Regions from separate parts of the Paenibacillus residui genome, predicted to be linked through region 1. Evidence: riboswitches for the same ligand, from Rfam matches in the RefSeq annotation. Region 1 holds a riboswitch; each other region holds the start of a gene.
What was found. Region 1 has a riboswitch for cobalamin ahead of metE (5-methyltetrahydropteroyltriglutamate--homocysteine S-methyltransferase). Riboswitches for the same ligand answer to the same signal wherever they lie in the genome.

Region 1 (10,169 bases):
GGACCGTCTCTTCCTTGGCCCGGGTTTTCAGCCCGCAATCCGGGTTGATCCAGAACAGCGAAGCGGGCAGCACCCGCAGAGCTTTCTCAATCAGGCCGGTCATTTCGTCAACGGATGGCACCCTGGGACTGTGGATGTCGTAGACGCCCAGCCCTATTCCTTTATCATATGTGTCGGTCTCGAACGCTTCGAGAAGCTCTCCGTGGCTGCGTGAGGTTTCGATAGAGATCACATCAGCGTCCAACTGGCGGATAGCATCGATCAGATCGCTGAATTCGCAGTAACACATATGGGTATGAATCTGAGTGCTGTCCTTCACTCCGGATGTCGCCAGCCGGAATGCCCCCACTGCCCATTCCAAATATTCCTCGCGGTCTTCTTCCTTAAGCGGCAGCCCTTCGCGGAGTGCTGGCTCGTCGACCTGGATCATGCGTATGCCGGCCTGTTCCAGACTTTCGACCTCTCTCCTCAAAGCTAATGCCAGCTGTTCGGCTACCTCCTTGCGCGGAATATCGTCACGCACGAAGGACCAGTTCAACACGGTCACCGGCCCCGTCAGCATACCTTTAACCGGCTTGGAGGTTAGAGATTGGGCGTAGACCGTCTCTTCCACCGTCATAGGCGCCTCGAAATCGACATTGCCCCAGATAATCGGGGGCTTCACACAGCGCGAGCCGTAGGATTGAACCCAGCCGTTGACGGTGAAGGCGAAGCCGGCCAGCTTCTCGCCGAAAAATTCCACCATATCGGTTCGTTCGAACTCCCCGTGTACGAGCACATCCAGGCCAATCTCCTCCTGAATGGCTATCCATTCGCGAATCTGTTCACGGATAAACCGGTCGTACTGCTCCTTCGTCCACTCACCTTTGCGCCACAGCCGTCTTCCCCTGCGAACCTCCGCCGTCTGGGGGAAGCTGCCGATCGTAGTCGTCGGCAGAAGCGGCAGATTAAAAGCCTTCTGCTGCTCCTTCCGGCGTTCCGCGAACGGCGTCCTTGTCTTCGCTGCAAGAATCGCCTCCGCCGGCTGACCGGCCCGAGCCGCTCTCAGAGGCGATGCCTTCAATGCCCGCAGAGCCTCACGGCTCGCTTGCAATCGAGTCTTCACCTCTTCCTGCTCCGCCCCCAGACATATCGCTTTTGCCAGAAGCGCAATTTCCTCCAGCTTCTCATCGGCGAAGGCCAGCGCATTCCTCAGCTCCGGGGGCAGCGCCGTCTCTGCCGCCAGGCTGATCGGCACATGCATCAGGCTGCAGGACGGCTGGATGATCATCCGCTCGTAAGGCACCTTGCGGGCGATGGATTCCAGCAGCTGCAGCCGGTCATCCAAATCGGTGCGCCATATATTCCGGCCATCTACAACACCCGCAGCGAGAAGCTTATCCTCCGGGAATCCATATTGCTCTAGAGCGTCCAAATGCCGGGTGCGGCCGGATACCAGATCCAGTCCGATCGCCTGTACCGGCAAGGCCACCAATTCCGAGTAACGCTCGGCGGAATCGAAGTAGGTTTGCAGCAGAAGCTTCAACCGGGGCGCCGCCGAATGAAGATAATGGTAGCTATCCCGAACGGCCTGCATTTCCTCGTCCGTCACCGACATAACCAAGGCCGGTTCATCCATCTGCAGCCACTGCACTCCTTCCTGCTCCAGCTCCTGCAGAAGCTGGGCATACGCCGGTAGCAGGCTCTGCATAACCTCCTGGAATCGAGTGCGGTCATATCCCTTGGACAGCTTCAGGAAGGTATAGGGACCGATCAGAACCGGCCGGCCTTCGATGCCCAGCTCTTCCTTCGCTTCCTTATAGAGGGCAAGAATCCGGTTATCTACAAGCGAAGGTGTGCGCTCGCCGAATTCCGGGACGATGTAATGATAGTTTGTAGTGAACCACTTCGTCATTTCGCAAGCTGCCGCCGAACGGTTGCCCCGTGCCATGGCAAAATAAGTTTCCAGCGGAACGGGGCCCCCCGTGTAATCGAACCGGTCCGGCACAAGCCCAAACATGGCGGCGGTATCCAGCATAGTGTCGTATAAAGTAAAATCGGCAACCGGAATCCAATCCAGCCCGGCTTCCCGCTGCTTGCGCAAGTGGTTAAGACGGATCTCCTTCATCGAAGCCAGCAGCTCTTCCTGTTCCAGCTTGCCTCCCCAATACGCCTCCAACTGCTTCTTCCATTCCCTGTTTTCGCCAATCCGCGGATAACCGAGGTTTCCGCTGGTCAGCCCATTTCTCTTCTCCGTATTCATCGTCTTCTTCTCCTCTCTCACTTTCAAATCCCTTCTAACGCGTATCCATGCAACAAAAAAAGGACATTCCCGCCTAAATGAAAAAGAATGAATGGCGAAAATGTCCCAGCTATGTCAGGTAACTGGACATTAATTAACACCCGCCTATCTCCCGTAGGTTTCATTTAGTGTTGTTGGAACAGGCAGGTCTCCTGGCTTCAAGATCATCATCACAAGCTGCCTTCCCGGTCTGTCGACCAGTGGCGTTCTTGCTGCGACTTCCTTGTTACAGTGGCGGGACCGCTTCGGACTTACACCGAATTCCCTTTTAAGCTTGCAAGGCATAGCCTACAAGCACCTATTCCCATTTATTCAATTGGAATAATGCGACTTGGTAATAACCATACAACAACTCGTATATATTATCAAGCTTAATCTTTCTAAGTGGTGTCCAGCCTGCAATAAAGCGGGAACACTCTCTCCAGCCTTATTGGCACTTTTCAAGTCTTCCTTCGTATGATACGTTAGTTTCAGTGAAAATCAAGGTCAGAAGGAGGTGCGCTGTGAACGCCATATCTTCTAAGACAGGCGGAATTGTTGTTATCGTAAGCGGCGGAAGCTTGGGGGACTGGGCCCTTCGCGAGATTGGACGCGGAGACATTCTGATTGGAGCAGACCGGGGAGCGGCCTTCCTGGTACAGCATGGGTACAGCCCGGATCTGGCGATCGGCGATTTCGATTCCGTTCGCCCCGAAGAGATCGGACGGATCCGTGAATCAAGCAAACGCTGGGTAGAATGTGATCCGGTCATGAAGGATTATACCGATACGGAGATGGCTTTCAACGAAGCGCTGGCTCTTCACCCGCAAGAAATCGTCCTGGTCGGCGTCATGGGTTCCCGTCTTGACCATTCCATGGCCAACCTTCAACTGCTGGCCAAAGGGCTGGAAGCCCGCGTTCCTTGCAAAATCGTGGATGCATATAACGAAATCACGCTTATAGACGATGAATGGATTGTCCATCGCAATGAATACGCCTATCTTTCCCTTATTCCTTTCACAGAAGAAGTAAGAGGCATCACCCTCGAAGGGTTTCTGTACCCGCTGTGTGACGCGCAGCTTAAGACCGGCCAGTCGTTAGGAATCAGCAATGTGCTGACCGCTGATACCGGTCGCATTACACTTACCGAAGGGAAGCTTCTGGTCATCCGCAGCAAGGAAGACTAGGCTTCCTTTTTCTCATCCCGGTAAACGGTTAAATTAACCGGATAATATGAACGACCTTTTCCTCTGCGGCAATTTTGATCAGGTGATTGTCCCGGTCGTAGACAATTTGACAGGAACCGAAGCTCATCGTCGGCTCCGCGCCCAAGCCATAAAAAATATCATCGGCTAATGTCGTTATACAATCCTTCCGCTCCTGCTCGTCCATCTCCCGCCAATCCTCTTCGCTCATCTCGAACAGCTCGTTGCAGTTTCTTACACCGGACATGGCTCCGGTCAATTCTTCAATAATCTCCTCATACTCTCGGCCGAATTTAACGCCCATTGAAGCAACATCCTTTCTTAACCGGCCCTTTTGCCAGATCCGGATTTTTATTCCTATTATAGACAGAATGAATAGTATTTATCGGTATTTATCGGATCCTTGAAAGCCTTATCCCCATTATAATCGATTTCGTCGAATCTGTTTCACCCATTTTTCTCTGCAGTCGCATGCAGGGAACTCTGTAAATCCCCACAACAGTGCAAAAAAACACAAAACACGCCATTCCCCCATGACGTGTCTTGTTACTTGTCCACCAATGATTGATGTCCGTTCAAATATTGTTTCAGCTTTTCTATCGCTCTCTTCTGAATGCGGGATACGCTCATCTGGGAGATTCCCAGCACCTGGGCGATACTCCTCTGCGATTGCCCTTCGTTAAAGACGAGCATCAGCACCTTCTTCTCTTCTTCCTTCAGAAGAAGCAGCGCTTCGTTCAGATCCAGCCTTTTCTCGACCATTCCGAAGTCGTCCGCATCACTGCCTATCAAATCACCGATGGTTGCGCTTCCTTCATCGTTAGCCAGAGGAGTATCCAACGAAACGTAATTATAGCATTCCCTTCCGGCCAGCACCTCAATCGTCTCCTCCGTCGTCAGCTCCAAGTATTCCGCAATTTCATCTACGTTCGGGGATCGCTCCAGCTTCATAGTCAACTCATCAACCGCCTGTTGAATCATCAGCCCTTTTTCCTTAATCCGCCGGGGAACTTGAATGTACCACGACTTGTCTCTTAAATAATTTTTCATATGTCCGATCAGACTCTTCATCGCATAGGCTTCAAATTGGATCCCGAGCGTGCTGTCGTACTGCTTGAAAAGTCGCAGCAAAGCCATCTGCCCAACCTGATACAAATCCTCATACAGGTCGGGGCGGTTCCGGGACATTTTCCCGGCGGCCATCTTGACAATAGGCTCGTAATGGAGCAGCAGGTCAGTCGCTATCTCGTTGTCTTCCGTCTGCTGGTATTGAAGTATAGCCGCTATTTTATTGTTGGGGTCTTGCGTGGCTTGCTCTGGCTTCATGCCAATTCCTCTTTCCTTTGGAGAAATTTGGTCAGTATAACCTCCGTTCCGGATTGTGTATGCACCTGGACCTCATCCATGAGTGCTTGCATCATAAAGATGCCCAAGCCCCCTTCGCTAACTTCGCTTAACGGTTTGTCATGCAGAGATTCGGCCTGGCTTTCTTTCTGCTCATAGTCAAAGCTGCTTCCTTCGTCCTTGACGCTGATTCGAATGCCGTCTTCCCGCATTTCAAACCTGATTTCCATCTGCCCCTTCTCTTCTCCCTGATAGGCATGCAGAACAGCATTATTGCAGGCTTCGGCCACAGCCACCTTCATGTCCTCGATTTCTTCGTAAGAAAATCCCCATTTTGATGCAATTCCGTACAGGGTGAGCCGGACAATGTCTATAAATTCCGCGTCTGCCGGAACTTTTAAACTGACGCTGTGATTTTGGAAGTCGCTCATATGATTTCTTCTTTCCTTTCCGATGATCCCTCTATCGGGTGAATATATTGTGAAATTCCCGTAATATCGAACAACCGATTAATTTTCGGCGGGATTTCCTCCACTCCGAAAGGAGCTTGCAGCGCATCCCGGGTTTTTAAGATGGAAACCAGAATTCCTATGCCGGTGCTGTCGATATATTTTAAATCTTTAAGATTTAATGTTAGTGCTCTTTTGGTCTGATTAATGAACGGCTCCAGATCGGAACGCATCTCCGCAGCTACCGATAAATCCAATTCTCCGCTAAGGTACACCACGATTTCGTCCGCCATCACTTCCTTGTAAATGTTAAACTTCTTCTCTGGATACATGCCTGTTTTCCTCCCATGCCGCTAGAAGTTTTGTTTCCCCACACTTTTCATCTTAATGCACTTGAAAAATTTCCCTTCGTCAAAACAATCCGACAATAATTATATACACGAATTTCACGTCGCTTGAAACAGGGCGGCTGTAAATTTTTATAGTAATTTTCTGCCTTCTTCCTCCTTTTCAATTATAGCTGGTTCGTCAATCATTCTCACTCTTCATGCCATTCTTTTTATTTAAGAAATTTTGGTAAAAAGGGACAGCAGCCCGCAATCTTATTAACACGAATAAAGAACTTAAAGATTCCTGGTTTGGTTAAAAAACCGGTTTTTGGGGTAAATAAAGAACAGTCAAGCAAGTTCAATATAGCTTATCAAGGAGGTACAAAGATGCCAAAAACGATGACATCCGTAACGACGGTACTGAACCAGCAAGTTGCCAACTGGTCGGTGATGTACATGAAGCTGCACAATTACCATTGGTATATTACAGGAGACCATTTCTTCACCCTCCATGTCAAACTGGAAGAGCTTTATGACGAGGCCGCCCAGTATTTGGACGATTTGGCTGAGCGACTGCTGTCTTTGGGCAAAAGGCCGGTAGCTACATTAAAGGAAAGCCTGGAGCTATCCTCCATCAAGGAAGCAACCGGCTCCGAGTCGCCGACCGATATGATCCGCACCGTATCCCAGGATTTTGCGACGATGATCAACGAGCTGCAGGAAGGCATCAAAGCGGCCGAAGAAGAAGGGGACGAGCCGTCCGGAGACATGATGATTGCCATCCAAGGCTCACTGCAGAAGCATAAATGGATGCTGGATGCGTTTTTGAAATAACCGAAATTCATCCGTAGTTCCGGTGAATTTCGGACCAACCAATAAAACAGGCGGACCTCACCGCCTGTTTTATTGTGCCGGTGGACCGGCTGTGCCGACAGCCTGCGTCAAGGATACGACCAAGCGGCGCCGGGACTCAACCGTTAGCCGTTCGCGGCCCTGTCTGGCCTTCTCTCGCAGCTATTTCTTTCTCCAGCAGATTCAGTGCCTGCAGAACGGCCTCAGGCCTTGCCTGCGGAATCATATGGCCGGTGTGCTCGATCTTCAGCAGCTTGGAGTGGGGGATCTCTCGATGCAGCCTGTAAGCCTGCAGCTCGGGACGGAACGGGTCCGAGTCACCGACCGCTATAACAACAGGAAGCCGCAGTTCCCCGTATCTGCTGCTGACGGCATCCGCATTCCGGATAAAGCCTTCGATATCCTCCCGGTTCGCCCGGATCTGTGCCGGCCGGGGCCAGACCGCCTGCGCCAGCCTGCGATAATCGTGCGGAACAGGGTCCGGGGCAAAGGTGGCATCGGTCACCGGTTTGACCGCCAGACCTCCGAGCGGGACTAGCAGAGTATGGAGAAGCAGCTTGCCTACGAAGGGAGAGAGAACGAGCGCATTGAGTATCCGGTCGGCGATACCCGCGGGATAAGCCTTACCCCCATAGGCTCCGGGAGCCAGCAGAACGATTCCGGCAAGCTCATCGGAATATTGCAGCGCATAAGACAGCACGAGCAAACCGCTCCAGGAATGCCCGACGAGAATAGGCTCTGTTGCGCCCAGCTTCTTCAACGCTTCATGGAGAAGCCTCGCCTGGTTTTGCGGCGTCATTATCCCTTTGCCGGGACGCTCGCTATATCCGTATCCGGGCCGGTCGAATACCAGCACCCTGTATTGAGAGGACGCCAGCTCCATGACACCCGAATAATCAGCGGACGACAGCATCCCCCCGTGCAGGCATACGATAGGCCGGCCCCGGCCTTTGCTGTTATAATGAAGCCGAATCCCTTCGACCGTAACAAATTCCCCTGTCGGAGGAAATTCCGACTCGGCCCGCCGAACCCGCTGCCGGCTATATCCCATCAAAGCGGCTGCCGCCAACAGACCGATGCCCGTTAATATCCATACCACAGTGATCCTTCCTTTCTGAGATTGGGAATGGGTAATCCAGAAGAAACGACTGTCGCCGTCCTTGTCCAAGGACATACAGTTACAACCTTTGGCAAGTCTATTTAAAGCATTCAATTCCCTCCTTTCGCCAAAAATACATACTGTTAAATATTCGATTAACATACTCATAGGTATGTTAATTTCAAACAAAAACCCGTAATAATACGGGCTTCATCACGAGCCCGATTCCGGCTCCAGTCCTTGCCACAGAACCTGAGAAGCGGCCGTTACACCGGAACGCAAGCGGTCCGGATTCCGGTCAATAATTCTAGTTAGCTGCATGCCGTAAATAAGAGCCTGGAACAGAGTTGCCAGAGCCTGCGGAGCTATATTCCTCTTCAACAAACCGTTATCCTGCATCTCCTGAAATATGGCGCTCGTCCCCTCGATAATGCTGCTGTATGCTTGGTTCAGCATCTCCCTTACCGAAGGATCACGGCTTGAGACAACGAATTCAAAAAATAACATGGAAGGGTCCTGCTCATCCTTGCCGGAATGTCCGCACTCCAATTGCGACATCAACCATAAGGCTATAGACTCAATCGGGTCCTCCGAAGCGAGGGCGGAATGGGCCTGTGCCGGCAGGACTCTGAGCTGCGCAGCCAGGCTTCGTTCGCACAGCTCCAGAAACAGCTCATGCTTGCCCGAGAAATGCCAGTACACGGCCCCTTTGGTCATATCCGCCGCGGCCGCTACCTGATCCAGGGTCGCCCCGGCGAATCCCGATCGGGTGAACACTTCGGCAGCAGCATCCAAAATCCGTGAGCGGGTATCCGCGAATCCGGCCCCGTCCTCCTCCTGAATGTCTGCCAGCCATTTTCTCATTTGCTCCTTGCCGCCGAAGCATCGTCTGACGGATGTCCAATGGACTCCGGCAGCGGCCGCGACATCCGCAAACGTTATTTTGTCATATGCCTTGCCGGAAGCAAGCTTCCTGGCCGCTTCCCTGATTTGATCATGGGTAATCATGCTTTCCAACCTCATATCCCGGACACATAATGTTATATTCATTAACCTTTAAGTATGTGATTATAATATAAATCTATGTGAATGAGATGTCAAGATGATTCGCAAGTTAAACGGGCAGCGGCTTAGCAGCTTTGCTTTGGAACGCTTATCGACTCCCGATATGCTTCGCGTCATTGGTCCTCCGGTGCTTCATCAAAGCTCAAATTGACGGGTTCTTCCGGAATTTCTTCCATCAGGTCAATATTTGTCGTCGGGATCTTCTCGTCGACTTCATCAAGCCGCAAACTATCGACCCAAATTTTCCCCGGCCCGTACAACAACACGCCGATTGCTATTTCTTTGCTGCTCTTTGGAACGTCCAATACAATACTGTACTGGCTCCAGGGTGTGGTTCCTCCAATCGGGCGATTCCCCATATTGTCGAAGCCGAGCATATCCTCGTCCGCACCGTCTATTCTCATCCATAAGCCCGCCCAGCCCTTCACGTCATCGGACTTGACGAAGCCGGTCAATCTCAATCTTTTGCCCAAGTAGCGGTCAGCCTTAAACATCTGCATCATAGTAGCGAAGCCTTCCAACTGCTCGGATTCGGACATTAAATATCCGGATGCCCGCCCTTGATGGGTTACCAGCCTATCAACCCCCATTGTATAAAGATGCGGATGAGTGCCTGTCAGCTTCCATCCGTACGGCTCCTGCTTGATCGGTTCCATTTGTCCCCGTCTCTCCTTTCTCGTGAGTAAGGTTTGAACATATTTTCGATACTGGCCCGGCGTCATATAATAGACCCTCTTGAACGCCCGGGTGAAAACCTCCTGAGACTCGAATTGGTACTCCAAAGCAATGTCCAGAATTCGTCTCTCGGTGCTGAGCAATTCCCCGGCGGCGCAGGCCAGTCTCCTCTTGCGGATATAGTCTGCAAGGGTATCTCCGACATAGGCCTGAAACATCCTGTGGAAATGATACATCGAAAAGGCCGCCTGATCGGCCACTTTCTCCAAAGACAAGTCGCCCTTGAGATGCTCTTCTATATAACGGATGGATCGCTTGACCGCCCGGACATGCTCGTCATAGACCACCCACAGCTCCCCCCTCCTATGGTTCATAGCTTATCATGTTCATTCAGGCTAAGACTTGATCTTTTTTGCGAATCCGGCCCACGCCAAAGAAACCTTTACCAGTTATTGACTATAATAACCATCCAGTCCGCTCGAAGGAAGGCAGCTCCGAAGCTTCAAGCAACGAATCGGGTGAACAGTGCATGCTAACACGATTCGGATGTGGCTAACTGCCGGGGGATTTAAGGGGAGGCGGTTTTTTCGGGACGGCCCGACTTAGTGGAGCGATGATCAATTTTCCTCACTTGGCGAATGGGCGAATGGGCAAACCTAAATTCTATTGTTTTACTATCCCTATTCGTCAGAAAGATATCGGATGATGGGCGAAATGATGCGAGCCTCAGGATGGTGAGCCATTCCCGGCAGAACCGAACCGTTAAATATCCTCCCCTCATTGACGGTTGTTCTTGGATAGTCATTCCGCTAAAGGAAGGGTAATCAGTATCGCCTTCAATTTCGGGGCAGCCTGAGCAAAGGGGATATTAGTCAAAAGCTTGCGGAGCGA
Region 2 (10,169 bases), on a different contig from region 1:
AGCATTTGCTCCCGGGGCCGATGGCTTAGAATACCGTCGGCGGTATCCATCCATCCGTCCAGATGAAGCGCCCCCGTCAAGAATACCCAAAGTGCCAGCAGCACGGCGGATGCCGGAAATGCGGGCAGCCAAGCGTGAGCCAATGTGCCGGCAGCAGCGAGAACGAGGCCGATGGCCAAGCCCGCTACGGGGTAGAATAGAACGCTTCTCCGGAATACCTCCCCGGTATAGCGAACTGCAACCGGGCAAGGAAACCGGGTCAGCAGTTGAAAAGCAGCCGCACAGCTATGCAGAATCGCGACTAGCCGATGATTACCGCTATCCACAGACACACCACTCCCCCCAAGATTAAATCCGCCGTCCGGTATAACAGCAGGACCGTCCCCATAATGTGCTCCCGGTTCAAAGGCTGTATCGGCCAGCCCATCCCCGCCCGCTCGCTGATTACGCTGCCGTACCGGTTGCGGCCGCCGAGCCGGACTCCCATCGCTCCTGCCGCAGCCGCCTCCGGAATGCCGCTGTTCGGGCTCGGATGAAGCCGGGCAAAGCGGATAATGCTCATCCATGCCCGACGAGCCGACATGCCGCGGGTGACCCAAGCAGCTATAACGAGCAGCAAGCCGGTCACACGGGCGGGAATCCAATTAAGCACATCGTCCAGACGGGCAGAGAACCAGCCGAAATGAAGGTAGCGCTCATTCTTGTAGCCTACCATCGAATCCAGCGTATTGGCTGCCCGATAGGCCATGGCCAACGGCGCTCCTCCAAGCAAAGCGAAGAACAACGGAGATACGACCGCATCCACTGTATTCTCGGCAACCGTCTCAACCGCGGCTCTCGCGATTTCCCGTTCATCGAGATGGTCCGTATCCCTTCCTACGATATAACCGACGTAGGTACGCGCCTCCCCGAGATTTCCGGAAGACAACGGCTTATAGACGAGCAGAGCGGCATCTTTAAGCCCTTTAATTGCAATCGTGGTCGAAATGAACCATGTATTGACCGCGTAGCCCAGCCAAGGATGAATGGCGGAAGCCGCCGCCACGATCCCCCACAGCACGGCAAAAGATGCAGTGACCGTTGTCGCCGCCAGCACGGCGCCCCGGAAGCGAAGCGCCGCGGCCGGGAGTGAAGGCGAAGCCCCTTCCCGCTGCAGGACGGCCTCGAGCCGCTTGATAAACCGGCCTATCCGAATGACCGGGTGAGTGGGCCATCGGGGATCTCCGATCCAACGGTCCAGCAGTATGGCCGCAGCCAGCATCCACAATATTTCCTGCAAGCTAAATAACAGCAGAGCTCATCCCACCTTAAGCCCAACGCTAATCCAAGCGGAAAGCGATGCTTTTCAATTCGACGGCAATTCCTGCCGTCACCAGGAAGACCTGCCGGCTGACGGAAGCGATCCTTTGATTCATCCTGCCGGCCAAGTCACGGTACAGTCTTCCCAACGGATATTCGGGAACGATGCCGCTTCCGACCTCGTTCGATACGAGCAGCACGGTTCCCGGATAACCGTTCAATGCCTCCGCCAGCTCGTCGATCTTCCGCTCGACCCGTTCAGCGGCATCCGCTTCTCCTTCGAAGCGGAGGAGCCAGTTGGACAGCCACAGGGTCAAGCAGTCTATCAAGACGACTTGCGTCCGGGAACCGGAACAATTTTCAGCGGAGGCAGGAATCCCATACGGGCTCCCTTCCGGCTGGGAGCGGTGTAACGATATCGCATCTCCGGAAGGAGCCGGCTGGCCCCCCCGCCCTCGTAAGGGCGCATCTTCATGGACAACGCCATCGTCCTGCCTTCCCTCCGAGGAGTTCGAGGCTGTCCATGCCTGTTCCCGCGCAAGGTCTTTCGCCAGCATATCGGCCAAATGGTACGGCTCCTCCACCGTCACCCACGAAAACCCTGCCTCATCCCGCCGGCTGCGATGCCGGCGAACGCGGTCCGCCATTTCATCATCGTAAATTTGCGCGGTCGCCACGTAGATGCCGTTTGTCCCCAGTCGGGCGGCATACTGCTCCGCAAATTTACTCTTGCCGCTGCGGGCTCCTCCCGTTATCAACACGATCATTCCCGTCCCTCCGCTCCACCGTATTCTTGCGTCCATGCCATTAATAATGGTTAGTCGTGACATACCACCAAGCCTGTAATGTCGACTCCGTTAATCGTGACATTCTGCCGCCATTACAGCATTCGACCCTTTAGCGGACCCTTTAGCCGCAGCTTGCGGTCAGCCCTTGGATACTCCCGCACTTTCAAAGGTCGCCATCTCATTGATGATTTTCATTGCGGCCTCTACCAGGTGGAAACAGAGCACCGCGCCTGTCCCTTCCCCGAGCCTCATATCCATATGAATCATCGGCGCGAGGCCGATCGCTTCCAGCAGCTTGCCGTGCCCCTGCTCCCGCGACAGATGAGACGCGAGCATATACCCGACGGATAATGGAGCTATCCGCGCAGCGACCAGGGCGGCGGCGGAAGAGATGAAGCCGTCGATCACGATCGGGCAGCGGCGCGCGGCGGCCCCCAGGATGACGCCGACCAGGCCGGCAATCTCGAAGCCGCCCAGCTTGGCCAGCACATCCAGCGGATCGTGCGGATCGGGCCGATTCGCTTCGATCACCCGGCGGATGACATCCTGCTTGTGCTGCCAAGTGGCGTCATCGATGCCGGTGCCGCGGCCGGCCGCCTGATCGGGGCCGATTCCGGCGAGCACCGACAGCAGCGCCGAGCTGGCCGTCGTATTGCCGATCCCCATCTCCCCCGTTGCGAACAAACGGAAGCCTTGATCGGCCAGCCCGCCTACCAGCTCGAAGCCTGCCTGCACCGCCTGCGCCGCCTCCTGCTTCGACATGGCCGGCCCTTTCGCCATATTGCTCGTTCCCTTGCGAATCTTGCGGTTGACCAGGCCCGGATGGTCCATATCGGCGCAGACGCCCATATCGACGCAGATCACTTCCGCCCCGGCATGTCTCGCCAGCACATTGACAGCTGCACCGCCGTTCAGGAAGTTCTGCACCATCTGGGGCGTCACTTCCTGCGGGAACGCGCTGATCCCTTCTTCACATACTCCGTGATCCCCGGCCATGACGATCACCGCCTTCTTGCCGAGAATTCCTTCGCCAGCCTTGCCGGTCTCGTAGCTGCCCGTCATTCCAGCTACCTGCCTGGCAACGGCTTCCAGCTTGCCGAGGCTCCCCGGCGGCTTGGTCAGCGAATCCAATCTTCGCTGTGCAGCCTCCATCGCCTGCTCGTCCAACGGCCGGATTTGTTCTATGTATTGTCGGATGATGTCCATGCTTTTCCTCCCCTATCCATGCGGTGATTGAATGAACCCTTCGTGTCCAATCGCCAAGTTTGACATCGGACAACCGAAACGCTATTCTCCCGGAGGTCCGGGATTTCTATAAAGCTCGGCTCGTTGCCTGGCTTCCTTATATCCCATCCATACTTTTGCATTATGGTTTGTATTATACAGGGTGCACCAGGTTTGCTCCACCTTGGAATACGCTCCCTGTTCCATTTGAATTAATAATCAATACTCCTCCGCGGGATTGTGCGGGTTGAGCAAAATTTGCGGGATGCCGCTCCGGGGATGACTTATGACCGTAGGCATCGTTCCATAAACTTCATGGATGAGCTCGCCCGTCATCATTTCATGAGGGGCCCCGATGCGGACCATTCGGCCTTCATGCAGAACCAGCATCCGGTCGCAATATTGGGCGGCGAGGTTCAAATCATGAAGAACAGCGACCACCGTCAGTCGTTCCTCGGTCTGCCATCTTTTCACATAATCCATCATCTGCACCTGATAGCCGATATCAAGGAAGGTGGTGGGCTCGTCCAGCAGCAGCAGCCGTGGCTGCTGCGCCATCGTTTTGCCCAAGGCAACCCGCTGCCGTTCTCCTCCGCTTAACAGCTCCAGCGACCTCTCGGCAAGAGCATTCAAGTTCAGCCGTTCCATAATTTTAGCAATGACCGCCCCGCTGTCGTCTTTCTCATCGCCGAGCCAGTTTTGAAAAGGATACCGCCCCATTTCGATCACTTCTCGCACCTTAAAGCCGATGGGTGGTAGAGCGTCCTGCTGCAGTACGGCCATCCAGCGGGCCAGCTCCTTGCGTGAGTAGCTACGCGCATCGCGGCCGTCCAGCTTGATGGCTCCCGTATCCGCCGGTTCCAGAGCGGAAATCAGCTTAAGCAGAGTGGATTTGCCGCTGCCGTTCGGCCCGATGATGCCGAAGAACTCCCCCTGGGCAACGTGAAATCCGATATCCTGCAGCACCTGTTTTTTCCCATATGCTTTATTCACACCGTTCACTTCAATCATCGGATTCACCCCCGGCTCTTATGTTTATGCTTGTTCAGCAGATAAGCAAAGAATGGCGCCCCGATAATGGCGGTTACTACACCGAGCGGGATCTCCCTCGGACTCAGGGCGATTCTAGCTATCGTATCGGCCCACAGCACATAAATACCGCCGACAATGGTCGAGATGGGAATGATGATCCGGTAATCGGGCCCTACGATCAAACGGACCAGATGAGGCACGACCAGTCCGACGAAGCCGATGACTCCCGATACGGATACCGCCGCTGCCGTTACCAAGGTGGAGACTACCAGCACGATCAGCTTGGTCCTTTCCACGTGCACTCCCAGGTGTGCTGCCTGACGTTCGCCCAGGGCCAGCAGATTCAGCGACCGGCTGAAGCCGATCAGAATGACCACAACGACTCCCAAATAAGGCAGCAGCAGCAGGGAATAATCCCAGTTCCGCATCGAGAGGCTGCCCATTAACCAGTATAGGATTTCGTTCACGACCTCTCCGGACAGCGAAACCATGAAGGATACGAATGCCCCGAGAAAAGCCTGCACGACCACCCCGGATAAAATAAGGGTTTCCAGCTGGGATTTCCCCTGGGTGCTGGCCAGCTTGTAAACGATGAACAGGGTCGTCATCCCGGTAGTAAAGGCAACGACCGGAATGGACCATTGGCCGATAAAGGTCTGCAGCCCGAACAGAATGATGAAAGCCGCCCCCACCGAGGCGCCTGAAGCGACTCCAAGCGTATAGGGATCAGCCAACGGATTCCGCAGTACGGCTTGAAAGCCCGCCCCCGCTATGGCAAGCGATGCTCCTACCAGGATGGCAAGCACAACTCTCGATAATCGGACCTTCAGAATGATCGATTCATCGGACGGTGACCAGTCGGGCTGGATCGAATCTCCTATGCCCGGGATGGCATGGAACAGAATCCTCCACACATCGCCTATCGGCACTTGGGCCGAGCCGAAGGATAAGCTCAGTGTAACGGAAAGCAGGAGGAGCATAAGGGCTCCTCCTCCATAAGCAAACAGCTTCGCTTTCATCTTATTTCACCAGATCCGGATGAATCGCCTTGGCCGCTTCAAGCAGCGCTTCCGTCAAACGCGGACCTACCCGGCTGATAATATCTTTATCAATCGGATATAGAGCTCCGTTCTTGACCGCATCGATCTGATCCCAGCCCGGACGCTTCTTGATTTCTTCGAGAATCGATTCCATTCCTCCGCCTTCGGCATACAGAATGACTTCCGGATTAGCCTGAATGATCTTCTCCGGATCGATCGGGAACCAGCCTTTCTCCCCTGCGGCTATATTCGTTCCGCCGGCAAGCTTGACCAGCTCATCCATAAACTCCCCTTCCCCCACGGTCCAGCCCGGGGAGAACTCCATGTAGACCTTCTTGGCCGGTGCATCCTTGACGGCGTCTACGACTTTCTGCCGGTCGGCCTTCATCTGCTCGGCCACCTTCTTGGCCTCTTCCTGCTTGTTCATGATGAGGCCCATCGTCTCGATTTTTTCGATCACTTCATCCAAAGTTTTAGGTGCGGAGAAATAGACCGGAACATTCATTTCGCGAATTTTATCAATGACCTTTTTGTTGCTGCTTGCAGCGACCACCAAGTCCGGTTCCGTGGCCAGAAGAGCCTCCAGATTAGTCTCCAAAGAACCGATCTTCGGCTTCGCCGCCGCTTCCTCAGGGTAGTTGCTCCATTGATCCACGCCGACAACCTGATCCCCCGCTCCTATCGCAAACAAGGTTTCCGTCTCGCTCGGGGCCAGAGAAGCAATCCGTTCAGGAGCTTTATCGAATGTCAGCTCCGTCCCCGAAGCATCCGTAACTTTCAGCGGATATTCGGTTTGTCCGGCCTTCGCTTTCCCATCGTCAGACTTATCCCCCGAATCGGGCTTCTTATCACCATCCGCCTGATTTTCCTTGCCCTTCTCGTCCTGCACTTTAGCCGGATCGCTTATGCCCTTCGGGTCCTGCTGCTTGTCTCCGCAGCCCAGCAGCCCGACAGCCAGCATGGCCATCAGAAGCAGAGCTGTCATTGTCCGCATCATCTGCTTTGCGGTCCGTCCTTGACTCATTATTCTTCCTCTCCTTTTGTCTACAGCGCCTATTCTTTTTTTTGAGAAAGAGCCTGAAACGATGAATGACTTCCCTGTGCCCCCGGGCCGTTCGCCCGGAACCTATGATGCAGCCCTAAGAAGAACATCGTGAAATGACTCACGAAATCTTCTATGACAATCCTTTTAAAGGTCTAACCGCTATATGCAGTAAAATTTGATGATCAGGGACTTGCTTTTTTCTGGCCGCGCTTTAAATGAAAAAAGCCCTCCATCCGTTCGATAGAGGGCATAATGGCGCAGCGATCCAAGGGGATAACAAATGAACCCCATCATCCTGATCAGCCGGTTTCCTTTTCCTCGAAGGATTTCTTCAGCTTCACCTTGCAGGCAGGTCTCCTGACTTATGGGGTTGGTAAATCTCGCCTTCCCGTTGGATTCAACAGTGGCCTAATGAGACTCTCCCATTTTACAGTGGCGGGACCGTGCCGGATTTGCACCGGCTTCCCTTTTAACCCGGACGCGGATGGCGTTCGCGGGACCTGCAGGCATTACATGTCCATTCAATTATTCAAGCTATATTCTCTTAGAAGATTATAGGGGAAGCGCCCCCAAGTTACAAGTCTATTATTATCTACCGTTAACGGATTACAACGATACATGCGATACTGCATGACTTCGCAGAATCTATCAGCTCAAAAACAATTGCGTACTATGCTAGGATTCCATTATTTTCTTCAACACTTCCGCCGCCTTGTCCTTATCCTTGGCCCGAGGGTGGATAAAGGCATACATTTCCGCCCCTTTGTAGCCGACGGATTGCAGCCATTCCGTTTTGCTCACCGGTACTCCGTACAGCTTTTTCTCAAGCTTGCCCTCGTCATTCGGCGCTTCAAGCACCCCTTCCGGATAATCCTCCGGACGGAACAGATCGTCCATACCCGGCAGGCCTCCCTGTTCGGCAAACACCTTGAATTGCTCTTCCGGAAGGACCATAATGTCGTTATCCCCGGCGGCGATTTCGACCATCAGCTTGTTAAGGTCGAAGATCGGACTGGAGAATAAATCCACGGACATGGTTTCCCCTACTTTGTCCTGAACGAAATTCTCCAATGTTTCCGCTACAGAAGAGTCCATTCCCCCCGGCGGCAGAATGAAGATGGTGACATCCGCTCTCTCTCTTCCACAGGCGCTCAGCACCACTACCAAAACTAGCACCGCGATTAGCTTCCATGCTATTCCCAGCTTCGCTTTCAACGTTTCTCCCCCCACTAAAGTCGCATCAAAACTATGATAGCACAGAGTCTGTTCCGAAGAAATCGTTTTAGCGAGATTATACTCTCTCTAGGGGGGCGCTTTCTGTCCTTTAAGCAGGAAAAAAAGAGCCGGGCTTATCAGCCCTCGGCTCTTATCATTTCCAGATATAAGTTTATTTTCTTATCCAGCAGTCTGCTAATCTCCAATATGGAGGAATTGTTGAAACAAGGTTCTTCCATGTACATCTGCTCCATCTGCATGCGCAAAACCCGAATCTCTTCTTCCAGAACAAGCAGAGCGTTAGATGGCTTGGCGGGTTCGGTCACCCATCTTAAATGCGAATCCTTCTCCCGAAGCAAAAGGTTGTGATACGGAGCCGAATTCAGGTAAGCAGCAGTCATAATCATTCCCCCTTTGGTAGCATGAAGAGAAAGAATAACGCTTTTCTTCTACTTTAAACAATACCATATTTAGGCGCAAAAAGAAATCTGGCCCATGGAAAATTATTACTTCTGCAGCTTCTCGTAAAACTTGCCTATCCGATCCAACGCTTCATTCAATTGGCTTACTGACGTGGCGTAAGAGCAGCGAATGAACCCTTCGCCTCCCAATCCGAAAACATTGCCCGGCACAGCAGCCACCCTTGCTTCCCGCAGGAGCCTCTCGGCAAATTCCTCCGAGCTCAGTCCTGTCGATTGGATCGAGGGGAAGGCGTAGAAGGCCCCTTGCGGCTCGTGACAATCCAGACCGATTTCCCGGAAGCCCCGTACTACCAGCCTGCGTCTCTGATTATAGGATTCGACCATCCGGTCCTTCTCTTCCAAACCGTATCTAAGCGCCTCTATTGCGGCCACTTGGCCCATGACGGGAGCACACATGACGGTATATTGATGAATTTTCAGCATCGCCTGAATCAGATCCCGATGACCGCAAGCGTATCCCATTCTCCAGCCGGTCATGGCGAACGCCTTGGAAAATCCGCTGACGAGGATGGTACGATCCTTCATGCCCGGCAGCGATGCGAAGCTGACATGCTTCTGACCATAGGTTAATTCCGCATAAATTTCGTCGGAAATTACGATCAGATCGTTCTCTTCTACCAGCTTGGCAATCGGCAGCCAATCTTCCCGGGTCATGATTCCTCCCGTCGGATTGCTCGGGTAACAGAGCACAAGCACCTTGGAACGGGGAGTGATCTTCGCCTTCAGCGATTCCGGCGTCAACTTGAATTGATCCTTGGCGAATGTCTCTATACCGACCGGAATTCCTCCCCCGATCGAAGCGATGGGCGAATAGGACACATAGCAGGGTTCGGGGATCAATATTTCGTCGCCCGGCGTAATAAGCGCCCGCAGAGCGAGATCGATCGCCTCACTGCCCCCGACCGTAACAATGATTTCGTCCTTCGGTTCATACGTCAGCTGAAATCCGGTATGCAAATAATTGGCTATCTCTTCGCGGAGCTCATATAGTCCGGCATTCGGAGTATACTGCGTCTTGCCCCTTTCCAGGGAATAAAAGCTTGCTTCGCGGACGTGCCAGGGAGTGATGAAATCGGGCTCCCCAACCCCAAGTGAAATTATGTCTTTGCTCGCGCTGACAAGGTCGAAAAATTTCCGGATGCCCGAAGGCGGGATATCCCGGACAAGCGGTGACAAGTATTGATGCATTTCCTTTTGCTTGGTCATAACGGATACTTCCTTTATGGCGAAATCAGGAGACGGTGATCTTCGTCATTGTCTTCGAAAATAATACCGTCCTGTTTATATTTTTTCAGAATAAAATGAGTTTTCGTCGATAAAATCCGGTCGATCGGCGAAAGCTTGTTGGAGACGAAAGAGGCGACCTCCTTAAGCGTTCTTCCCTCCACCTCAACCAGCAGGTCATAGGCTCCCGACATCAAGTATACGGACTTCACTTCGGGATACAAGTAAATTCTTTCGGCGATTGCGTCGAAGCCGTGCCCCCGTTCCGGAGTAATCTGCACTTCAATCAGGGCCGTCACTTTATCATCGTTGACCTTGCTCCAGTTCACCACTGTCGCGTATTTGACAATGACCTTCTCCTCTTCCAGCTCGGCGATGGCGGCTTCCACCTCCGCTTGCTTCGCCCCCAGCATGGTCGCAATCAAATCGGCGCCTATTCTGGAATCTTCCTTGAGCAATTCCAGAATTTGCAGTTTCAGTTTGTTCATTCGCGGGCCCCCTCCAGTAAAAAATGATAGTTCCACTATACAACGAACGAGCAGAACGTGCAAAGCAAAATAACACAAACCTGCATGTCCTGTCAGTCACCATCGGGGATGAAAATTTTGACCGCTGTACGACTTCGTTTACTGCGCCTTTCCGCCGGCAATCCTGACATACAGGGTCAGCGTCTAAAACCTTCCTCTTAGGCGGTCTCTCTCCCTGAATTTGTTTCGAAAAGGGATTATACATTACGCCCTGAGGGAAAGCCAGCATCGCATCCGGATCGGTAAAGATAACGCAAAGACGAGCAAAAATACATTAAAATCGTACCCTTTTC
Region 3 (10,169 bases), on a different contig from region 1:
CTCGGCTCCAAAATCCCCGTTTTTAACCCAATGCGGATATACGAAGACCAGGAATTGCTGGATACGATTCGGACTTATTCGACTCCTGAACAACGAATATATGTAATGGCTCATATTAATCATCCGCGGGAAATTACACCGGAAGCGAAACGGGCATTTCAGGCGCTTCATGAAGCAGGAGCCATTGTTGTCAACCAGACTCCGGTGCTGAGAGGAATTAACGATGACCCTGTCGTTCTGGGAGAATTGTTAGACCAGCTATCCTGGGCGGGCGTCACTCCGTATTATTTCTTTATCAACCGTCCGGTTGCCGGTAACAAAGATTTTGTACTCCCCTTGAAGCGGGCTTACGAGATCGTGGAAGAAGCCAAAGCTCTCACTTCCGGATTGGGTAAGCGTGTGCGCCTCTCGATGAGCCATACTTCCGGCAAAATTGAAATTTTGGCGATTCAGGACGGCAAAGCGTATTTGAAATATCACCAATCCCGAGAGGGGCATTATGGCCGGTTTATGGTATTGGATTGCCCTGACGATGCGGCCTGGTTCGATGATTTGCCGGGCAATGAACAGTATTGGGAGAAGCCCAGGAAGAAAACCGATCAGGTGGTCTCTGTCAATGAGCTCCCCGACATGCCGCAAAGAAGGAGAGCAAGAGTAGCCCAGTCATAATTAATATAGCAGTGATATGAATACGAAGGCGTTCTGTGCTCCGGACTGAGGCAGGCGCCTTCATCGCGTTTTCGGAGCCGGGATTAATCTTCCACCCGGAAAAAAGAGCGAAGGGGCGTTGGTACGCCCCTTCGCTCCTGCTAATGATTTAATAAGTGCCATTGCTTGATAAATTCCGCGGACTGCCGGATATCGTGCAGCCATAAATGCTCCCGCATCGATTCCGAAAGCTCACCGGTTAGTGTAATTACTTCTTAACTTTAAACGTGTTGGTTGCGTCGATATAAGTTTGCTTGTTATCATCCATTTTATTGGCATTCGTCCAGAAAATTACTTGGTGGAAGCCGTTTTCGGATTCTACCAGTGTAAACAGATAAGCGATCTTGACTTTATCCACTTCTCCCCGGACTTCAAACTGGATGCCTTTGTTACCGTTAATATCTGTTTCAACAGGATCGGAATGGACGGCGTTGCCGATGAGAGAACCGTCTGTCTGCATGGACATAATCAAATCGTAGTATTCTTGCAGCGTAAATCCGTCGTCGAAATCTGTCTTGGGCTCGTTAAGAACCATCAGATAGTTCTCGTTTCCTGCAGAGAGATTAAGGGCTTGGAGGTCGGCTTCGTCGTTCAGCCCATTAGCTTCCGTCCACCCGCCCGGCAGTGTAATTTCCGTCAAGTCTGCACTATCGGTAAGTACGACATCCTTGCCGCTCGTCTTGGAATCCGAACCGTTCCCGGCCGTAGTTTCAACATCATCTTTCAGAACCCGGAAAGAATTAATGACGTTAGTAAATTCTTCCTCGTACTCATCATAGCGTTCATCCAATGTCCAGGCAGCCAATTGATAGAAACGGTTGCCTTTCTCCAGGTATGTAATCAAATAACGGACTTTGATACCGGTAATCTCGGCCGAAATAACGGCTTGTTTTGCGGGGATGCCGTCAATTTGAATATCTTTGGTTTCACTGATTTTTGTATTTTCCGCGGTCATTTCGATGTTCTGATTAGCAACGGTCATGAAATCATCAAGCGTAGTATCGTCAGCAAATTCCGATTTAGCGAATGGAACAGCAATCACGTACTTTTCTTTCACAAGGTTGGCTGCGCCCAGAATGGCCTGCGCGTTTAGCGAGTCATTCTCTTTCCAATCCTTAGGAACAGTAATTTGCACGCTCTCGTCCTTGCTCTTCAGCTCTTTCCCGTCCGCCGCAGGCTTCTGGCTGGCCGTCGGGGAAGCCGAAGGCTCGGTGGATGCCGTAGGACTTGGCGAAGGGTCGGTTGTTGTCGGTGGTTTGTTATCCGAACCGCATCCGGACAAAATTCCCGCTGTTAGGACGGTAGTTGCCAACAGCACGTTCCATTTTTTCTTCATCATCGTACTTAACTCAGCCTTCTTTCTATAAATTGATAAATTAACAACATTTAATACTTTACCTAAAACTGCAAAAAAAAGAAACAGTAAGTTTGAAAAAAGTTATGAAAAATTATTTAACGGCTCCCTGATTATGAATAATTTAGCAGAGGTGGAGACGGATGAATGGCAAAATGCAAGCGGATGTGCTATATGTAGTTTCGGGGCATGAAACGATCCCTGAAGCCGGGGCCGGACCAAGGAGCGGGCTATAGCCTTGCCAATGGGATGGATAAGGCTCCGGAACGGTATCCGTCAGGAATAAGAAGGCTGCAAAGCGGATGTCGGGTGACGGTCCGTTAGAAAAAACATCAGGATAGACAGGAGGAATTTAATGATAATGGGCTGGTTAGATCTATTTCGCAAATGGAGCAAAAGCAAAGAGCAAGTGACGGAGGAAGCTCATGAACCCGCAGAAGCACCGGTGAAGCAGGAGCAGGAGCAGGAGACGATCGTGAAGTCCAAAGAGGAATTCCCCGGCTTCGCTCCTGTATGGATGGTGGAACTTCTGTACCGGCACAAGCCAATTCTGAATCAAGAACGGTTATACGCAAAGATGCAGAAATATACCGGGGAAGCCAGGCTCGACGAACATGCTCCTAAGGGTGCGCGGGATCGGGATCCGGTCGTATCGGAGGCCCATTCCGGCGAGCGGACGCGGCAAGATTTCGAACCTCTCTTATTCTATCATTCCAACTATATGGTCCAATACCGCGATGGAGTCGTTCCTGCGCAAACTTGTATCTTACCCTCTGAGCGTCCGCCGGAAGCGGCCTTGTATGAAGCTGCACTGCAGCAATCGTGGCATTGGCCGGATGCCCGCCAAGTGGTCGGAGGCTGCCGTTATTCCTTGCTGCTGACCGATTTCTGCGCGGAAGGACTGAACTATAAAGAAAGATTGAAACTGTTTCAGAGCGCTCTGTGCGCTCTTCTGGAAACGGCGCCTTGCGAGGCCATCTATTGGAAAACAAGCGGCAAGCTCGTTCAGCCCGAGGAATATTTACGGGCAATTTCTGAAGGGGAATGGCTGCACGGGGCTATGAACGTGCGATTATACAAGGCGGAAGGGGACGGGACAGGCCAGCCGGAAATGCTCGTCGATACATGCGGTCTTGCCGCGATGGGGGTGCCTGACCTGCAGTGTCATTTTACCGGTCTTGATCCGAATGAAGTAGCCACCATACTCGTCGATCTCGCCTATTATTTGTATGAAAGGGGCGACATCATTCGAGACGGGGAAACGATCGGTTCCGCAGAGAGCCAGCGTTGGCGCTGCGAGCATCAGCACTCGTTAAATGAACCGCGAAGGCGTGTGATCGACCTCAACCCGGGTGAGCCTTATTCCGCAGGAGGGCAGCTTCATGGCCGTTAAAGAGACGGCTGGAATAGCAGGAGAATTATTTACCTCAACGGCGATGTCCGTTATGTAAATCTATGAAAATATAAATATGCCAAAATGCCTCTTGATTGTTACAGAGAAACATTGTATATTACGTTAGGAGACTATATTTAGTGTTCATCTTCGACGACAGATACTAGATATAGAGAGTTAACTGAATATAACAGATAGAGAAGAAGGTGTCAGATTTGACTTAATAGGGAATCCGGTGTGAATCCGGAGCTGTCCCCGCAACTGTAAGTGCGGATGAAATGAGCATACCACTGTATAGGCAGCGTCTTGGGGCGGGTCTATACGGGAAGGGCTCAAAGTAGGATGAAGCACAAAGCCAGTAGACCTGCCTTCTATCTCTGCAAGTTTCGCATCTTCGGGGAATGAGAGGTTGAAACGACACGGAGCAGAGCCCATTTTATGGCTCTGTAGCTTTCATGCTGTCGTTTTTGGCCCACCACCGGCGGATGGGCCATTTTTAATGCATTGGAAGTTCTAAATTCCGGGGCTTGGCGGAGTTAATTGCTGCCAGCCGGCATCCTGCTATCACATTTTACTTCAAAAGTGGATAGGTAGATTGCTATGGAACGACCCCGAACGTGGATGCCCATGGAGGTAGCTATGCTTATCGTATTTGACTCTAAGACAGGAAACGTGAAACGGTTCGTGAACAAATTGGAGCTGGAATGCGTTCAAATTACGGAAGGGTTAACCGTCGACCAGCCCTATGTGCTGATTACTTATACTACGGGTGTGGGGCAGGTTCCGCAGACGACCCTGAAATTTCTGGAGGAAAATAGCCGGTGGCTGCAAGGGGTTGCTTCCAGCGGCAATATGAACTGGGGAGCCCGTTACGGCTTGGCCGGAGACCGGGTGGCCGAGATGTACTCGGTGCCTTTGCTGATGAAATTCGAGCTGAGCGGCACGAACAAAGATGTCGAGCGATTTAAACAGGAGGTCAATCAAATTGTCCACGCAACTTTCCAATTGGATACAGCTTAATAATGAAATTATGGTGCTTAAGGACGGCAAATTCCAGTTTGACAAAGACCGGGAGGCGGCCCGAAGCTATTTTGTCGATTATGTGAATCAGAACACGGTTTTCTTCCATGATCTGAAAGAGAAGATCGATTATTTGATCGAGCACGACTATTATGAGAAAGAGCTGTTCGACAAATACGACTTTGCCGAAGTGAAGAGCTTGTATGAGGGGCTGTATGCCCGGAAGTTCCGCTTTCCGTCCTTTATGAGCGCTTTTAAATTTTACAACAATTACGCGATGAAGACGAATGACGGGACCAAGTTTCTGGAGCGGTATGAAGACCGGATTGCGGTCGTAGCGCTGTTCCTGGGCAACGGCGATATGCAAAAGGCGAGGGAATATGCGGATCTGCTGATTTCTCAGGAATATCAGCCGGCTACGCCCACGTTCCTGAACGCAGGCAAAAAGCGGCGCGGGGAGCTGGTCAGCTGCTTCCTGCTGGAAGTGGATGATTCGATGAACTCGATCGGATTCGCGATCAATTCGGCTCTGCAGTTAAGCAAGATCGGCGGCGGTGTCAGCCTCAATCTAAGCAAGATCCGTGCGGCCGACGAACAAATTAAAGGGCTGGACGGCAAAGCAAGCGGAGTTCTGCCGGTTATGAAGCTGTTCGAGGATGCCTTCTCCTATGCGAACCAATTGGGCCAGCGTGACGGCAGCGGGGTCGTTTACCTCAACCTGTTCCACGCCGATATCCATGAGTTTCTGGATACGAAGAAGATTAACAGCGATGAGAAAATCCGGATCAAGACGCTTTCCTTGGGCGTCGTTGCTCCTAATAAATTTTTCGAATTGGTGGAGCAGGATAAAGACATGTACCTGTTCTATCCGCATACGGTTTATCGTGAGTACGGAATGCATCTGGACGATATGGATATTACGGAAATGTACGACGAGCTGGTCAATAATCCGAATATCCGCAAGAAGAAAATCGTCGCCAGAGACCTCATCATAAAAATTGCGCAAATTCAGATGGAATCCGGCTACCCATACATAATGTTCGTCGATAACGCCAATGAATATCATGCCCTCAAAAAAATCGGCCGGGTGAAGTTTTCCAATCTGTGCAGCGAAATCGCCCAGCTTAGTGAAGTATCCACCATTAACGATTACGGGGTAGAGGATGACATCCATCGCGACATTTCCTGCAACCTGGGATCGCTGAATATTGTGAATGTGATGCAGAACAAGCGGATGAGGGATACGGTTCATCTGGCCATGGATGCGCTGACCGAGGTGAGCGACCGCACCAACATTGCCATCGTTCCTTCTGTCGCCAAAGCTAACCGGGAGCTTCATTCCGTCGGCTTGGGGGCCATGAACCTGCACGGATTTCTGGCCTCGAACAAAATTCCGTACGAATCGAAGGAAGCGATCGATTTTGTACGCACCTTCTTCATGATGCTCAACTTCTATTCCCTGGAGCGGTCGATGCTGATTGCCAAGGAAAGGAAGGAAACGTTCAAGGATTTTGAGAAAAGCGAGTATGCGAACGGAGCTTATTTCGACCGGTACTTGGATAATGATTATTCTCCGCGCACGGATAAAGTGAAAGCATTATTTGAAGGCCATGTGATCCCGACCAAGGAAGATTGGCTCCGCTTGAAGGAGCTGGTTCAAGAGCATGGAATCTATCATGCCTACCGGATGGCCATTGCCCCGACAGGGTCGATCTCATACCTTCAATCCTCCACCGCGTCTATTGCGCCTATCACGCAGAGAATAGAGGAGCGCGAATACGGGGATTCCAGAACGATTTATCCGATGCCGTTCTTGAATGAGGACAATTTCTTCTATTATAAAGAAGCTTATGATATGGACATGTACAATCTGATAGACCTCGTTGCCGAGGTGCAGGTGCATATAGATCAGGCCATCTCGACCATTCTCTATGTGAAGGATGATCTGACGACTAGAGATTTGGCCAAGTATTACATTTATGCGCAGAAAAAAGGGCTGAAGACCCTCTATTATACCCGCACGAAGAAAAGAACGATTGACGAATGCATCAGCTGCGTTGTTTAAGGGCGGCTTAAAATATATTGAACTGGCGACAGGGATAACAGCGATCGGGTCCCTGACTCGATAACGAATTTGACAAGGAGGATTCAGGCAGAATGAAGGCATTCGAAGCGGTGAACTGGAATTCGCCGGAAACGGACTATACGGAAATGCTATGGACGCAAAATACATCCCAATTTTGGCTGGATACCGAAATTCCAATATCCAAGGATTTAAAGACGTGGACCAAGCTAAACGACGATGAGAAGACTACCTTCATGAGAGTATTGGGCGGGCTGACGCTGTTGGATACGGAACAGGGAAATGTCGGCATGCCTATGATTGCGCAGCACGTCGAAGACAAGCAGAAGAAGGCGATCCTCATTTTTCAGGCTGCGATGGAGGAAATTCATGCGAAGAGCTACAGTACGATTTTTACGACGGTAGCCAGCTCGGAGAGGATCCGCGATACGTTCGAATGGGTGCGCGAGAATAAACAGCTGCAGTACAAAACGCACCGTATCGATTCCTATTATCAGAGCATTAAGGAAGGGGATCCTCTTAGCCTGTATCAGGCGATGGTTGCGTCCGTCTTCCTGGAGAGCTTCCTGTTCTATTCCGGCTTCTTCTATCCGTTATATTTGGCCGGACAAGGCAAGATGGTAGCCAGCGGAGAAATCATCAAGCTGATTATCCGTGACGAAAGCGTGCACGGGGTATTCGTCGGCTTGCTCGCGCAGGAGGTCTTCCAGAAGCTAAACGAGGAGGAGCAGAAAGCGGCCTCTGCGTTCGTCAATGACCTTCTGATGGATCTGTATAAGAATGAACTGGAATATACGGAGAAGCTGTATGATCCGATCGGTTTGACCCATGAAGTAAAAAAATATATCCGGTACAACGCCAACAAAGCGTTGATGAATCTCGGGCTCGAGCCCTTGTTTGAAGAAGAAGAAGTTAACCCGGTCGTTCTTAACGGAATCCGTACGGAAACGAGTACGCACGACTTTTTCTCCACGAAGGGCAGCGGTTATCAAAAAGGAAAGGTAGAGCCGCTGCAGGACGATGATTTTCTGTTCCTTAATCAGAGGGTCCAGGAATCTAATATTTGGTGATAGGCCAGTAAACTGCGAAGGTTTCCAGAAGCCTTCGCGGTTTTTTTGTTCAAATATAAGTAAGTATAACGGGCTGTCCTAAGGACGGCGATGCCGTTTATCCTTGAACGAAACCTCGACAGAAAATAGCGGAAGGAAAAATATAGAAGGAAATAGAATAGAGCAATGAAACAGGATTCTCTATTCAACCGGATTAGATTGACAAAGGAGAGTAATATGTCCAAACAAATCAGATATGACCTCTATACGATGTGTTTGCTCAAGAAAGACGATAAAGTACTTCTGATTGAGCGGCCTGATCATCGAGGCTTCCCGGGTTATTTAGGCCCCGGCGGCAAGGTTGATTTTCCGGAGAGCCCGGCGGAAGGGGCCGTTCGCGAAGTTTTGGAAGAAACGGGGCTGCACGTGAAGAGACTAATGTATAAAGGATTGGATGAATACGTCGTCCCGCAAACCAATTACCGGTATATGGTGTTCAATTATATATCGGATGATTTCGAAGGAGAGCTGCTGACGAATCCACCTGAAGGAAAGCTGCTGTGGGTTCCGATTCAAGAAGCGCTGGAGCTTCCTATGCAGCCCTGGTTTAGAAGGCGGTTTCCGATGTACTTTCAGGAAGGGACGTTCGAAATTTCCGTTGTTTGGGACGAAGAGAATAAATGTGCCCTAGAGGATAAAGTAAAGCGATTGTAATCGATTACGGATCGTTACAGGCTTCTGTTTGGGAGTAAACGGACTAAGGATGACCGCTTGTGGCCAACAGCGTCTTCAAGTATAAACTGAGGCTTTAAACGGTCATCCGTTATAAGTTTATTCGTTAGATTTAAAGGATCGAGACTGCTCTTCGGTCTAGGATTATTGACTTCCAGCGGCATTAGTCTTTTCTTGTTCTCTCAGCTTTCTTATGAACGTGTTGACAGCCATTGTGGAAGGGGATTTCGGATCTTTAAGAATGGAAAAATCCCGTGTCATCTTTTTCCCTGCGATGGCAATTTCGCTCAAATCTCCGGACGCCAATTCTTTCCGGATGACCCTACGGGACAAAACCGCGATGCCAAGTCCGGCCATGACCGCTTCCTTCACCCCCTGATTGCTGTTAAACACGAAGGATCGCTTCACCCGGAGGCCGGATTCCATAATGAAGCGGTCGCTGTACGCACGGGTTCCGGACCCCGTCTCCCGGAAAACCCATACTTGATCCTGCAGCTCCTTCGGCTCTATCGGCGCCAGGGAACAGAGAGGATAATCGTTAGGTGCCACCAGCACCATTTCATCCTTGGCAAACGGCGGGGCTACGAGCAGCTCCGGGAACTCGACCTCACCTTCAATCAGACCGAGATCGAGCTCATTCGCGCGGACTCCTCTCGAGATTTCTTCCGTATTGGCAATCGTCACGTAAACATCGACCAGAGGATAGTCCATCGTATAATCCGCCAGCAAATGTGGAAGCACGTACTCACCGATAGTAAAGCTGGCCCCGATAGTCAATGAACCGGTTACTTCATTCCTTAATAGGTGAATCTCTTCCTTGGCTTCCTCATATAAAGCCAGAATTTGTTTGGCCCGTTGATACAGGATAGAGCCGGCCTCCGTCAGTTTAACGTGCTTGGAGGTACGATGCAGCAGCTTGCTCCCCAATTCGTTCTCCAAATTCCGGATGTGAAGGCTGACTCCGGGCTGGGAGAGGTTCAGCTTCTCGGCCGCTCTGGAGAAATGGCTCTGCTCCACGACGGTAACAAACACTTTCAATGTATCTACAATCAATTCTAGCATCCTCCCAATCTGTTCTGCTATGCGTATTTATGGCAGGGGAGACGTCAGCGTCTCCACGAAGCAGGCGGCCGCCTCGGACAGTGAAATGTCCCGCCGCAAAGCAATTCCAACGCTGCGCTCCGGAATAGGCTCGCGAATAGGCAATTCGTACAAGCTGCGTGACTCCAGCTCCTTGCTGACGAATGAGCGGGTGACGAATGCGGCACCGAAGCCAAGCTGTGCGAGCTCGATTAGCAGCTCCAGGCTGCCCAGCTCGATATCGACCTCGAGGGGAAGGCTCTGCGCGGCAAACCACTGCTCGACGAATTGCCGGGTGCTGCTTCCTTTGGACAGCAGCAGGAGGGGCAGGCGGCCCAATTCCTCCGCCTCCAGAGTCCGCTCCGACCATTCCCGGTAGGCTTCCCCGACCACGAAGCAGTCCTGAATGGTCATGAAGGAGCGAACGTCCAGCAGCCGGTCCGCAAACGGCATGTGCACAATTCCGAGATCAATTTGCCCTTCTATCAGCCGCTTGGCGAGATCGGGGGTTTTGCCATGAGTCAGACGTATACGAATATTCGGGTACCGGGTACGGAAATGCTTCAGGTACGGCAGCAGCAGATAGCGGATGAGAGAGCCGCCGGCCCCGATGCGAAGCTCGCCGGTTTCGAGCTGCTTGAGCGAGCGGATCTTGGTCTCCCCGGCTTCCAGCAGGGAGAAGGAGGGCTCTACATATTCAAGCAGGGCCCGGCCTTCCGCGGTCAGCTCCACGCCTTTGGACAGCCGGTT

Region 2: linked by a shared signal. The riboswitch ahead of ACFQ03_RS24830 (ABC transporter substrate-binding protein) and the one ahead of metE (5-methyltetrahydropteroyltriglutamate--homocysteine S-methyltransferase) in region 1 are both predicted to bind cobalamin.
Region 3: linked by a shared signal. The riboswitch ahead of nrdI (class Ib ribonucleoside-diphosphate reductase assembly flavoprotein NrdI) and the one ahead of metE (5-methyltetrahydropteroyltriglutamate--homocysteine S-methyltransferase) in region 1 are both predicted to bind cobalamin.

What each region holds. Positions count from the first base shown of each region.
Region 1 is NZ_JBHTIU010000031.1:109,292-119,460, forward strand. It holds gene metE (5-methyltetrahydropteroyltriglutamate--homocysteine S-methyltransferase) at 1-2,242, opposite strand, end outside; cobalamin riboswitch at 2,407-2,598, opposite strand; gene ACFQ03_RS10535 (thiamine diphosphokinase) at 2,785-3,447, shown strand; gene ACFQ03_RS10540 (hypothetical protein) at 3,476-3,769, opposite strand; gene ACFQ03_RS10545 (sigma-70 family RNA polymerase sigma factor) at 4,012-4,791, opposite strand; gene rsbW (anti-sigma B factor RsbW) at 4,788-5,240, opposite strand; gene ACFQ03_RS10555 (STAS domain-containing protein) at 5,237-5,590, opposite strand; gene ACFQ03_RS10560 (Dps family protein) at 5,975-6,421, shown strand; gene ACFQ03_RS10565 (alpha/beta fold hydrolase) at 6,558-7,613, opposite strand; gene ACFQ03_RS10570 (TetR family transcriptional regulator) at 7,752-8,546, opposite strand; gene ACFQ03_RS10575 (helix-turn-helix domain-containing protein) at 8,717-9,652, opposite strand.
Region 2 is NZ_JBHTIU010000107.1:8,903-19,071, reverse strand. It holds gene cobS (adenosylcobinamide-GDP ribazoletransferase) at 1-326, opposite strand, end outside; gene cbiB (adenosylcobinamide-phosphate synthase CbiB) at 302-1,294, opposite strand; gene ACFQ03_RS24850 (bifunctional adenosylcobinamide kinase/adenosylcobinamide-phosphate guanylyltransferase) at 1,320-2,066, opposite strand; gene cobT (nicotinate-nucleotide--dimethylbenzimidazole phosphoribosyltransferase) at 2,226-3,293, opposite strand; gene ACFQ03_RS24840 (ABC transporter ATP-binding protein) at 3,531-4,322, opposite strand; gene ACFQ03_RS24835 (FecCD family ABC transporter permease) at 4,328-5,362, opposite strand; gene ACFQ03_RS24830 (ABC transporter substrate-binding protein) at 5,364-6,407, opposite strand; cobalamin riboswitch at 6,759-6,946, opposite strand; gene ACFQ03_RS24825 (hypothetical protein) at 7,104-7,643, opposite strand; gene ACFQ03_RS24820 (aspartyl-phosphate phosphatase Spo0E family protein) at 7,781-8,044, opposite strand; gene ACFQ03_RS24815 (aminotransferase class I/II-fold pyridoxal phosphate-dependent enzyme) at 8,150-9,331, opposite strand; gene ACFQ03_RS24810 (Lrp/AsnC family transcriptional regulator) at 9,346-9,837, opposite strand.
Region 3 is NZ_JBHTIU010000027.1:58,045-68,213, reverse strand. It holds gene ACFQ03_RS07410 (KamA family radical SAM protein) at 1-669, shown strand, start outside; gene ACFQ03_RS07405 (PsbP-related protein) at 917-2,047, opposite strand; gene ACFQ03_RS07400 (DUF4261 domain-containing protein) at 2,424-3,455, shown strand; cobalamin riboswitch at 3,644-3,841, shown strand; gene nrdI (class Ib ribonucleoside-diphosphate reductase assembly flavoprotein NrdI) at 4,095-4,475, shown strand; gene nrdE (class 1b ribonucleoside-diphosphate reductase subunit alpha) at 4,408-6,540, shown strand; gene nrdF (class 1b ribonucleoside-diphosphate reductase subunit beta) at 6,633-7,628, shown strand; gene ACFQ03_RS07380 (8-oxo-dGTP diphosphatase) at 7,845-8,321, shown strand; gene ACFQ03_RS07375 (LysR family transcriptional regulator) at 8,484-9,392, opposite strand; gene ACFQ03_RS07370 (LysR family transcriptional regulator) at 9,429-10,169, opposite strand, start outside.